DNA from 3 places in the Ensifer sp. Root127 genome. Region 2 is predicted to be linked to each of the others. Evidence: riboswitches for the same ligand, from Rfam matches in the RefSeq annotation. Region 2 holds a riboswitch; each other region holds the start of a gene.
What was found. A riboswitch is a leader RNA that binds a small molecule or an ion and turns the genes downstream of it on or off. The one in region 2 is predicted to bind cobalamin.

Region 1: linked by a shared signal. The riboswitch ahead of ASD03_RS02765 (aromatic ring-hydroxylating dioxygenase subunit alpha) and the one ahead of bluB (5,6-dimethylbenzimidazole synthase) in region 2 are both predicted to bind cobalamin.
Region 3: linked by a shared signal. The riboswitch ahead of ASD03_RS15220 (DUF1636 domain-containing protein) and the one ahead of bluB (5,6-dimethylbenzimidazole synthase) in region 2 are both predicted to bind cobalamin.

Annotation. Positions count from the first base shown of each region.
Region 1 covers NZ_LMDX01000001.1:575,273-578,543, reverse strand. Annotated here, with positions in the region: gene ASD03_RS02775 (L-threonylcarbamoyladenylate synthase) at 1-624, opposite strand, end outside; gene ASD03_RS02770 (DUF6656 family protein) at 711-1,310, opposite strand; cobalamin riboswitch at 1,627-1,829, shown strand; gene ASD03_RS02765 (aromatic ring-hydroxylating dioxygenase subunit alpha) at 1,935-3,179, shown strand; gene ASD03_RS02760 (hybrid-cluster NAD(P)-dependent oxidoreductase) at 3,181-3,271, shown strand, end outside.
Region 2 covers NZ_LMDX01000012.1:363,913-367,183, reverse strand. Annotated here, with positions in the region: gene ASD03_RS16360 (DUF2865 domain-containing protein) at 1-939, shown strand, start outside; gene bluB (5,6-dimethylbenzimidazole synthase) at 848-1,639, opposite strand; cobalamin riboswitch at 1,684-1,893, opposite strand; gene ASD03_RS16350 (SDR family oxidoreductase) at 1,971-2,792, opposite strand; gene ASD03_RS16345 (phytanoyl-CoA dioxygenase family protein) at 2,884-3,271, opposite strand, start outside.
Region 3 covers NZ_LMDX01000012.1:130,063-133,333, forward strand. Annotated here, with positions in the region: gene ASD03_RS15205 (oxidoreductase) at 1-210, opposite strand, end outside; gene ASD03_RS15210 (helix-turn-helix domain-containing protein) at 300-731, shown strand; gene ASD03_RS15215 (DUF1330 domain-containing protein) at 1,064-1,348, opposite strand; cobalamin riboswitch at 1,536-1,752, shown strand; gene ASD03_RS15220 (DUF1636 domain-containing protein) at 1,860-2,273, shown strand; gene ASD03_RS15225 (ABC transporter ATP-binding protein) at 2,296-3,102, shown strand; gene ASD03_RS15230 (ABC transporter substrate-binding protein) at 3,099-3,271, shown strand, end outside.

The DNA of each region.
Region 1 (3,271 bases), on a different contig from region 2:
GCCGGTCAGCCTTTCGATTTCGAAGACGTCGAGACCGCCCGGACGCAGCAGGCGCAGCGCGCCGTCCTCGACCTTGATGATCGTCGATTCAAGCCCGATCTCCGCAGAGCCGGCGTCGAGAATGAGCTTGAGGCGCGGCCCGAGATCGGCTTCCACATGGGCAGCGCTTGTGGGACTGATCTTGCCCGACGTATTGGCGCTCGGTGCGGCGAGCGGGCGGCCGAAGCGGGCAATCACCCGACGTGAAAAGCCATCAGGCATGCGGATGCCGAGCGTGTCGAGGCCGGCCGAGGCAAGCGCGTGCACGGTGCTTGTTGTGCGCTGGGGCAGGATCAACGTCAGCGGGCCGGGCCAGAACGCTTCGGCCAGGCGCCGCGACAACGAATCGAATGTCACATGGGCTTCAGCCATCGCCATGTCTGACACATGCGATATCAGTGGGTTGAAGCGTGGACGCCCCTTCATCTCATAAATACGGCTGATCGCATCGGGATTGGTGGCGTCCGCTGCCAGGCCGTAGACCGTCTCGGTCGGAATCGCGACGGGCTCGCCTTCGGCAAGCACCGCACAGGCACGCTCGATCGCCCGTTCCGGCTCGGTCCGTGTATCGATGATTTCGGCCATGTCGCTTCCGTTTCCCTTTCCGAGGCTTCCTTAAAGGAGCCACGGTGAAAACAGAACGATTTTCTTCAGGCAACCGGGTCTGCGCTTCAGAGGCTGCGAATGATGCGCTTCAATGCCTCGTCGCGCGCGCCGAGCATCAGCACGTTCTTGAGCGCGACTTTCGGGTCGTCGGTACGAAAGAGCAGCCCGTTGTCGCGAACGCTGCGATTGATGGTCATCTGCCCCTCTGGCGCATCGGGCTCGATGGCAACGGCGAAGTACATTCGGGAATAGCCGGTCTGGATGCGTTCGAAGAAGTGTTTCTCGTCGCCGAGGTCACAGAAGAAGTTGGCGAAATAGAACGACCAGGTGACGTCCTTGGACGGGGCGAGATGTGTTCTCGCCGCCGTGACATGGCAATAGCCGAGATGCGGCCGACCGGTGAGCGTGCGGTGGAAGATCATCTTGGGAAACTGGATCGAGGTATGGAAGCCGTTCATCCGCTTGTGCGTCGTTTCGCCGGCGGTCGTCAGCTTGTGGGCGGTGCGCTCGGCAACCTCGTCATAGCTCAGATAACGCCGCTCGCGCTGCGACCATTGACGCCTTTCTATGCGGCCGGTGCGCAGGAACTCGGTGTGGACCGCTGTCTTCGGAGCGATCGTTGGCAGCTTCTCGGCTGCGGCGTCGTAGTATTTGAGCTTTGCCATGAACTTCAATGCGCTGTTTGCCGGTTCGGCCGGTTTCTCCGTCAGGCGACGCTAATGCATTATGGTTAATGGAAGATTTCACTCGCGTCGGTGGGCCTTGCCCCGCGTCACGGGAAGACATGTCGCAAAATGGCGAAGGATCCGCGCTTTCTCGCAAGCCTTGCCGGAAAAAGCGACAATTGCTCAATCCTTGAGCTATCCTATTGTTTACAATGAAAAATGATCAATCACAGGGCGTTTGGTGCGCTTGATGTGCTGTGTCGTCTTTCTGGAATCGGATGTCGTTAATCGGCAGCTACGACGATGGCTTCCGCGATTAGATATGCCTACTCAAGGTGCTGTCTTTTAGGGAAGGCGGAGAATTGGGAAGCCGGTCAAAACCCGGCGCTGCCCCCGCAACGGTGGTGGAGCGAAAGCCACGGCACAAAGCCACTGGACGGTTCCGTCCGGGAAGGCGCCGGGCTGGTCCTTGCGGACGGCTCCTGAGCCCGGAAACCAGCCTTGACGCGAACAGACCGTAACGGGTTGCGGCGGGCAGCCGGATCGGAGCCGTCATCGCACAGGCAATGCGCCCGTGCGGGTTCCAGTCCTGCCTCTCCGAAACAAGGCGAACGAGGACAGGACATGGACATCAAGGGCGATATGCTCCGCAAGCTGAAGGGTCGACGCGACGGCTACAGCCTCGACCGGGCCTTCTACATCGACCCCGACTACTACAGGCAGGATCTCGAAAGCATCTGGTACAAGGACTGGTTGTTCATCGGCCACGACTGCGAGATCCCGCGTGCCGGTAACTATTTCACCGTCCAGGTCGGCGATTATCCTGTCATTATCGTTCGCGACCGACAGGGCACGATCCGCGCCCTGCACAATTCCTGCCGTCATCGCGGTTCTCGCGTCTGCGCGCAGCACAAGGGCTCTTCGGCCAAGCTCGTCTGTCCCTATCACCAATGGACCTATGAGCTCGACGGCGCGCTGCTCTTTGCCCGCCAGATGGGCGAGGATTTCGACAAGGCGGCCCACGGCCTGAAGCCGATCCACTGCGAGACCGTCGGCGGTTACATCTTCATCAACCTGTCCGAGCAGCCGATGGATTTCGGCCCGTTCCGCGACATGGTCGCGCCCTATCTTGCGCCGCACCGCCTGGGTGAAACCAAGGTCGCCTTCGAAAGCACGATCATCGAAAAGGGCAACTGGAAACTCGTCTGGGAAAACAACCGGGAGTGCTACCATTGTGCCGCCAACCACCCCGAACTTTGCCGCACCTATCCCGAAGCGCCGACGGCGACCGGTGTGCAGGGCGCCAAGGATGATCCCGTCATTGCCGCGCATTGGGCGAAATGCGAAGCAGCCGGACTGCCGAGCGAGTTCCGGATGTCCGAGACCGGCCAGTTCCGCTCGGCGCGCATGCCGTTGATCGACGACGCCGAGAGCTACACCATGTCCGGCGCCCGCGCCGTGCGGCGGCAACTGTCGGCAGACGTTAGCCAGAAGCATATCGGCACGCTCCTGCTCTTCCATTATCCCTCGACCTGGAACCATGTGCTGGCCGACCACGCCATCACCTTCCGCGTCCTGCCGCTCGGCCCGGAGCTGACGCAGGTGACGACCAAGTGGCTGGTCAACAAGGACGCGGTTGAAGGCGTCGACTACAATCTCGAGCAACTGACGCATGTCTGGACCGAGACCAACGATCAGGACCGCCAGATCGTCGAGGAGAACGCCTTTGGTATTCGCTCGCCGGCCTACCAGTCAGGCCCCTATTCGCCCGAACACGAAGGCGGCGTGATGCAGTTCGTCGAGTGGTATTGCAAGTTCATGGAACAGCGCCTGCAGGGCGAGGCTGCTCCGCTTTCCCGGGTCGCCTGACATGCAGATGGCATCCTCGTTCCATCATTTCGACGAGCTTCATGTCTGGATCGACAGGCAGAACATGCTCGAATGCACATCGGCCGTGATCG
Region 2 (3,271 bases):
ACCCGCGATTATGCGAGCGCGATTTCCCGACAGAACATCGAATTGCGCCGGGCGCGCAACGATCGCCGACGCGCCGGCTGCGGCACAGGCAGCGTCGTCGTCTTCAACGGCGGCGACCCGGATATCTGCACAGACATCAACAGTCTGATCGCCGAGATGGAAGACAATCTGCGCATCCTCAAATCGGAGCGCCAGCAGCTGATGTCAGGCGATGGAGACGATACGCGCCGGCGCATCCTCGCCGCCCTCGAGATCAACGGTTGCTATGGTGGCAGCGAGGAATTTGCGACCGCCGACCCGGACGAGCCGGAAACGTACCGCAACATCCTGCGCGATCTGCCGCCGGACGAAAGCTACGGACCAATGCTGCGGGACGGCGAAATGGGCACCTACCCGCCGGAAAGCGGCGTCTATTCCGGCACGCTTCGCACCATGTGCGTGCGCACTTGCGATGGCGCCTTCTTCCCGATCTCGTCCGAGGCAAGCCCTGTGGACTTCGCCCGCGACGAGCAGGCCTGCCGCGCCCGCTGCCCGGGTGCCGAAACAGAACTATTTTTCCACGACCTGGCGACCGAGGAGAGCGACCAGATGGTCTCCGCCTCGACGGGACGCCCCTATAAAGAACTGCCAAACGCCTTTGCCTATCGGACGCGCGGCGTCGGCAAGCCGGGCATTTGCGGTTGCCAGATTCCAAAGATCGCGACGACGCCCAAGGCTTCCAGTGGCAACACTGGCAACAGCGAATCGTCGATCATCGTCATCGAGGGCAAGAAGGAAGCGGCCGCCCCTACCGCCAAGGCGGCTGCGGAGGAGCGCCCCTACGATCCCGCCAAGAGCAAGGTGCGGGTCATCGGGCCGACGTTCCTTCCCCAGGAGGAAACGTCGATCGACCTTCGCCATCCGAAGGGTCCGGGCTACCAGCCGGTTCAGAGCAACTGATCGCAGCGTCTGCCTTTCGGCAGGTTCCCCAGCCTTCCTCGAACACCAGCTCCTCCAGCGGCAGCCGCTGGCGCCAGCCCTTAACCGCAAGTTCCGGCTCCTGGTAAAGGCGATCGACATATCCGAGGCAAAGCCAGGCGACGATCACGACATGATCGGGAATGCCGAGGATCGCCTTGATCTCATTTTCATGAAAGATACTGACCCAGCCGACACCAACGCCTTCGGCGCGCGCCGCAAGCCAGAGGTTCTGCACGGCACAGACGGTGGAATAGAGATCCATCTGCGGGTTATGGGTGCGCCCGAGAACGACCGCTCCACCGCGCGTGCGGTCGCAGGTGACGCAGATGCTCAAGGGTGCCTTGCGGATCCCCTCCAGCTTCAGGGAGCGGTATTTCGCTTGGCGGTCGCCATCGAACATCAATGCCGCTTCGTCGTTGGCGCGGGAAAAGGCCTGCCATACCCGCTCGCGGGTTTCGGCCTGCCGGACCACGACGAAATTCCACGGTTGCATGAAACCCACCGATGGCGCCCGGTGCGCAGCATTGAGCAGGCGCATCACCACATCGTCAGGCAAGGGTTCGGCCAGGAACTGATCCCGCACGTCCCGGCGCGTTTCGATGGCTCGATAGACGGCTTCGCGCTCGTCGGATGAAAAGGCCTCTGCAGCCGCAAGGCCGCCATTAGCGTCAGTCAGCATCGTTCGATCCCCAACAATGCACAACCTTCCGCCGTCCGCGCGGATATCGGTCTATCTTGCCAGGCCGGTCTTCTGACTTCGGATCAACCGGCCGCCTCACCTTCCCAGATCACATGAAGATCCAGTGGCAAGATCTTGAGCAAGCTCAAAATCCCTAGAGGCAGTCGTCCCCGTCACAGCGTTGGGCACGTTCCGGAATAACACCGGATTCCCGATTCTCCCGCGTTGCGGGCACCTGACGGCGTCATAAGGGCACAGCCCACAGGGAATGACAAGCAAGTCCGGCGTCGCTTGCCGGTCACTCCACAGGGCCTCGCGACAGCGTCAGATGTCAGAGCGGCGCGACCGGATGCGGCGAGCCGTCATAGCCGCCCCACACCGACTGGTCGAAGCAGATGACCGACCCCGTCATCAGGCCGGACTCATCCGACGAGAGATAGGCGCAGGCACGCGCGACTTCCTTGGGGTCGACAAGCCGACCGAAGGGTTGGCTGGCGGCCGCCTTTTCGAGCCAGTCGTCTGCCGCCCCATGAAATTCGCGCTGGATGCGGTCTTCCCCTTCGGACGCCATCCAGCCGATATTGAGGCCATTGACGCGAATGCGGTTGCGCAGCAGCGCATAGGAGGTGTTCTTGGTCAGCGTCTCCAGCGCCCCCTTCGACGAGCAATAGGCGGCGATAAACGGCTGACCGGCCATCGCCGACATCGAGCCAATATTGACGATGGTGCCCTGCGTGCCCTCCCGCCGCATCAGCTTTACCGCTTCCTGCATCAGGAAGAACGGTGCGCGCACATTGACAGCGAACATCCGGTCGAACAGTTCGGGGCTGGTGTCCAGGATGGTGCCGCGATCGGTGATCGCCGCCGCATTGACCAGCGCATCGACGCGCCCGAATGTGGCGTCGCAGGCGCTGACGACCTTGCGCGCGTCCTCGACCTTTTCGAGGTCTGCCTCGACATAAAGTACCTGCGCGCCGGTTGCCTTGCGGATCTGCTCGGCCTTCGCTTCGCCCTTGGCAACGTTGCGTCCACAGATGACGACACCTTTAGCCCCACGTTCCGCAAACAGGTTGGCGATCGTTGCGCCCAGCCCCTGCGTCCCGCCGGTGACGATGGCGATCTTGCCGTCGAGACGGCCATATTGCTCGGTCATGAAAGTCCTCCCAGAATTGAAAGTGAGATGAAAACAGGGCGACCGGCCCCCGCCGCAGAACGCCGGGGACCGGAAAGATCGATTCTGCCGTTCAGCTCAGCTTGCGCTGTGCCTGCTCGCCAAGCGCGCTTCTGAAATCCGCATCGCTCCACCTGCCTGCCAGCGCCTCATGCATCAGTTGCGCCTGGGTCTTCGGCGCGAGACCGCCCAGCGGCGGATCGCGATCGAGATTGGTCGGGAAGGAATAGCCCTCGGCACAGGACGCAATCGCATTGGCCGCCTCATCGGCCGAAAGCGTGCCGGATGCCACGAGTGCGGTCAGCGCCGGGTAGAGGGCTGCACTCATCCTGGCGCGATCGACGGTCTCCATCGCCCTCCCGAAGGCCGAGGAGACCTGGAGCAGGTTGGCGACGCGCTTGATATCAGTCGAATGATTGCTGCCGGCCGCATGGAAGAGAGCCGGGTTGAAGAAGACGACA
Region 3 (3,271 bases), 230 kb from region 2:
ACTTAGAACCTCGTCGACGGTTGTCTGCACCGATGCGTCATCGGTTACATCGCAGATCAGCATCGTGATCCCGTCCGGGGTATCGGGCATCGGCTTTCGGCTGGTACCGAAGACACGGTAGCCATCGTGCCGCAGCGCTCGTGCTGTCACCAACCCAATGCCTGAGGAAGCGCCCGTGACCAGGGCAATGCCGCGTTCTGTCTTGCTCATCGGCTTGTGCTTTCATTTTATCATGGAATATCGCTGAACATTCAGTTACTATTAAATTAGTAGTTAGTCACTATCAAAAAGATACTAACATGAAAAATCTGTCGAGCCAGCCATGCCTGATCGCCAGGAGCCTTGCGCTTGTGGGGGATGCCTGGAGCATGCTGATCATGCGAGATGCCCATGCGGGCCTGACCCGCTTCGATGATTTCCGCAAAAGTCTTGGTATCGCGCCGACGATGCTGACGGGGCGGCTTTCAGCGCTGACGGAGGAGGGGCTGCTGGAGAAACGCCGCTATTCCGATCGTCCGCCACGAGACGAATATGTCCTGACCGAAGCTGGCCAAGACTTCCTGCCGGTTCTGTTTGCCATCGGCGCGTGGGGACGCAAGCATCGCGGCGGGGGCGAGGTAACCCGGTTCTTCGACGCCGAGACCGGAACGGAGATCGATCCCGTCACCATCGACCGGGCGACCGGCGCTCCAGTCGGGACACGTCCCATTCGTATCGCCGCACCGGAATGAGGCACCCCAGGCAGATGAAGTATCGCCTGACAACGCCTCTTGAAATCGCTTCCAGCACAGAGTTGCCGGTCCGTTGGTCGAGCAATGTCTTATGACCGTCGCCGGCAAACGCTGATGCCAGATTAATAGGTCCGGTTGACAGTCGCGATCGATCGTCCTGATGGCGTGAGAAGTGCTCTGCCAATGTGCGTCGCAGGCATCATTCGTTAGCTTGTGTTGTATTATGATATTACATAACAGATGAATATGAAAATATGCCGCATGTTGATATGCCAATGCCGCACCTTTGCGGTAAACGTCGGAAGCTGCTGGAACAATGACGGCCCGACTGCTTAGGTGGCAACGCCTTCCAGCGTCATGATCCGCGTCTTGGCGCAGCGCTCTCGGATCGCCTTGAGGCGTTGATACGCCGGCGAGTTGTACCACTCGAGCAAGGAGTGCATGTCCGGGAACTCGACAATGACGAGCCGGTGCGGCTCCCAGTCTCCCTCGAGCACCCGGGTAGCGCCCAAATATCGGCCACCATAGCGCGCCTCCGTTGCCGGCACTTCCCGTATGTATTCTTCAAAGGCCGCGGCATCGGTGACCTCGACATCCGCAATCAGATAGGCGGCCATGGCAGATCTCCTTTTCCACACAGGCGCCATCGAAGGATACGCCCGTTGGTCGGTGCGGGCGAGTTGGTCAACATATTTTTGTGTTGAATAATGTTATGTTATCACATAACAAATGCGCATGAAAAAATGCGACATGTTGATAGGCCAAGGCCGTGCTGTCGCGGCGGTTGTCACCTCCGCCGAAGTGTGCGACGAAGGCTTTGATGGTGCTGCAACCGCGACAATGCGGAAGCGGCTGAAAAGGGAACACGGAGCGGACGACCCAAATGGGGCCGAAACCGTGGCTGCCCCCGCAACTGTGAGCGGAAAGCGCATTCACACCATGTCACTGGCGATCAGCCGGGAAGACGTGGATGCGCCGCGACCCGCGAGCCAGGAGACCTGCCATCGAACCGATCAACCACAACGGACGGGGTGTTCCGATGGAAAAGAACTGGTTTTTGCGCGACGGTCATCCGTCATCATGCCGCGTTGCCACATTCTCTCCGGACCAATCCGGAGGAGAAGAGACATGGCCAATCCGGTTTCCCGACAGCACACGATAACGGTCTGCACCGATTGCCGTTTCACCGGCGGCCCATGCCGTCCGGGAGCGGATCTGATCCAGCGGCTGAACCGCAGTATTGCCGCGCTCGGCGAGCCGCTCGACCGGGATTTCTCCATTACTGGGACGGTCTGCATGGCCGCGTGTACCAGGCCTTGCACCATCGCTTTCCAGGCAACCGGCAAGGCGACCTACCTCTTTGGCGATATCTCGCCCGAGGAGGATATCGATGATCTCGTCTCGTTCGCGACCACCTATGCCGGAAGGGGCGATGGCATGACGCGGGCGGCCGAGAGGCCGCGCGGGCTCAACGGCAAGACGCTGGCGCGCATCCCGGCAGCGATGCTGGTCTCCGAAGACATCGGCTGGCATTTCCAATGATGGCGCGGGGAGGGACGAGCCGATGAGCTGCACCGCGACAGGGGCCGGGCTTCGGGTCCACGCCCTGGATTGGGGACCGCGCCCGGACCTGCGGCTGGTCCGCGAGATCGACTTTGCCATTGCGCCCGGCAGCCGGCTTGCCATTCTCGGGCCGAACGGTGCCGGCAAGACCTCGCTGCTGCGCTGCCTCTATCGCTCGGCCCAGCCGATAGCGGGCGCAATCGAGGTCGATGGCGTCGACATCTGGGCGATGACGGCGCGCGAGGCGGCAAAGATCATTGCCGTCGTGCTGCAGGAAATGCCGAGCGACTTTCCCTTCAGCGTGCGCGACGTGGTGATGATGGGCCGCATCCCCCGGCGTGAGGGCATGAGCGGCTGGACCGCGAGGGACCGCGAGACGGTTGCGCACGCGCTCGAGCATCTCGATCTCACCCACCTTGCCGGGCGGCAATTCGCGACGCTTTCGGGCGGCGAGAAGCAGCGGGTGCTGATCGCCCGGGCGCTTGCCCAGCAGCCGCGCATCATCATTCTCGACGAGCCGACAAACCATCTCGATATCCGCCACCAGCTCGAAATTCTCGAGTTGTTGCAGACGCTGCAGCTGACGATCGTCACCACGCTGCACGACATCAACCTGGCAGCCGAGTTCGCGACCGATGTGGCGATCCTGACGGAGGGACGCATGACGGCCTTCGGCCCGCCCGAAGACGTGCTCAACCCACAAGCGCTTTCCGCCGCCTTCGGCGTCACCGCCACTGCCCACAACAATGCCGTTTCGAGCGGCGCACGCTTTTCCTTTTCACTTGCTCGACAGGAACTGATTTCATGAAGACCTTCATTGCCCATTCCGCCTTTGCCCTGCTGGTTCTGGCGGCAACGCCGGCGCTCGCCTATCCCGTGACCGTCAAGAGCTGCAACCGCGAGGTGACCTTCGATTCAGCACCGAAGCGCGCCGTTTCCAACGACGTCAACCTCACTGAAATGATGCTGGCTCTGAA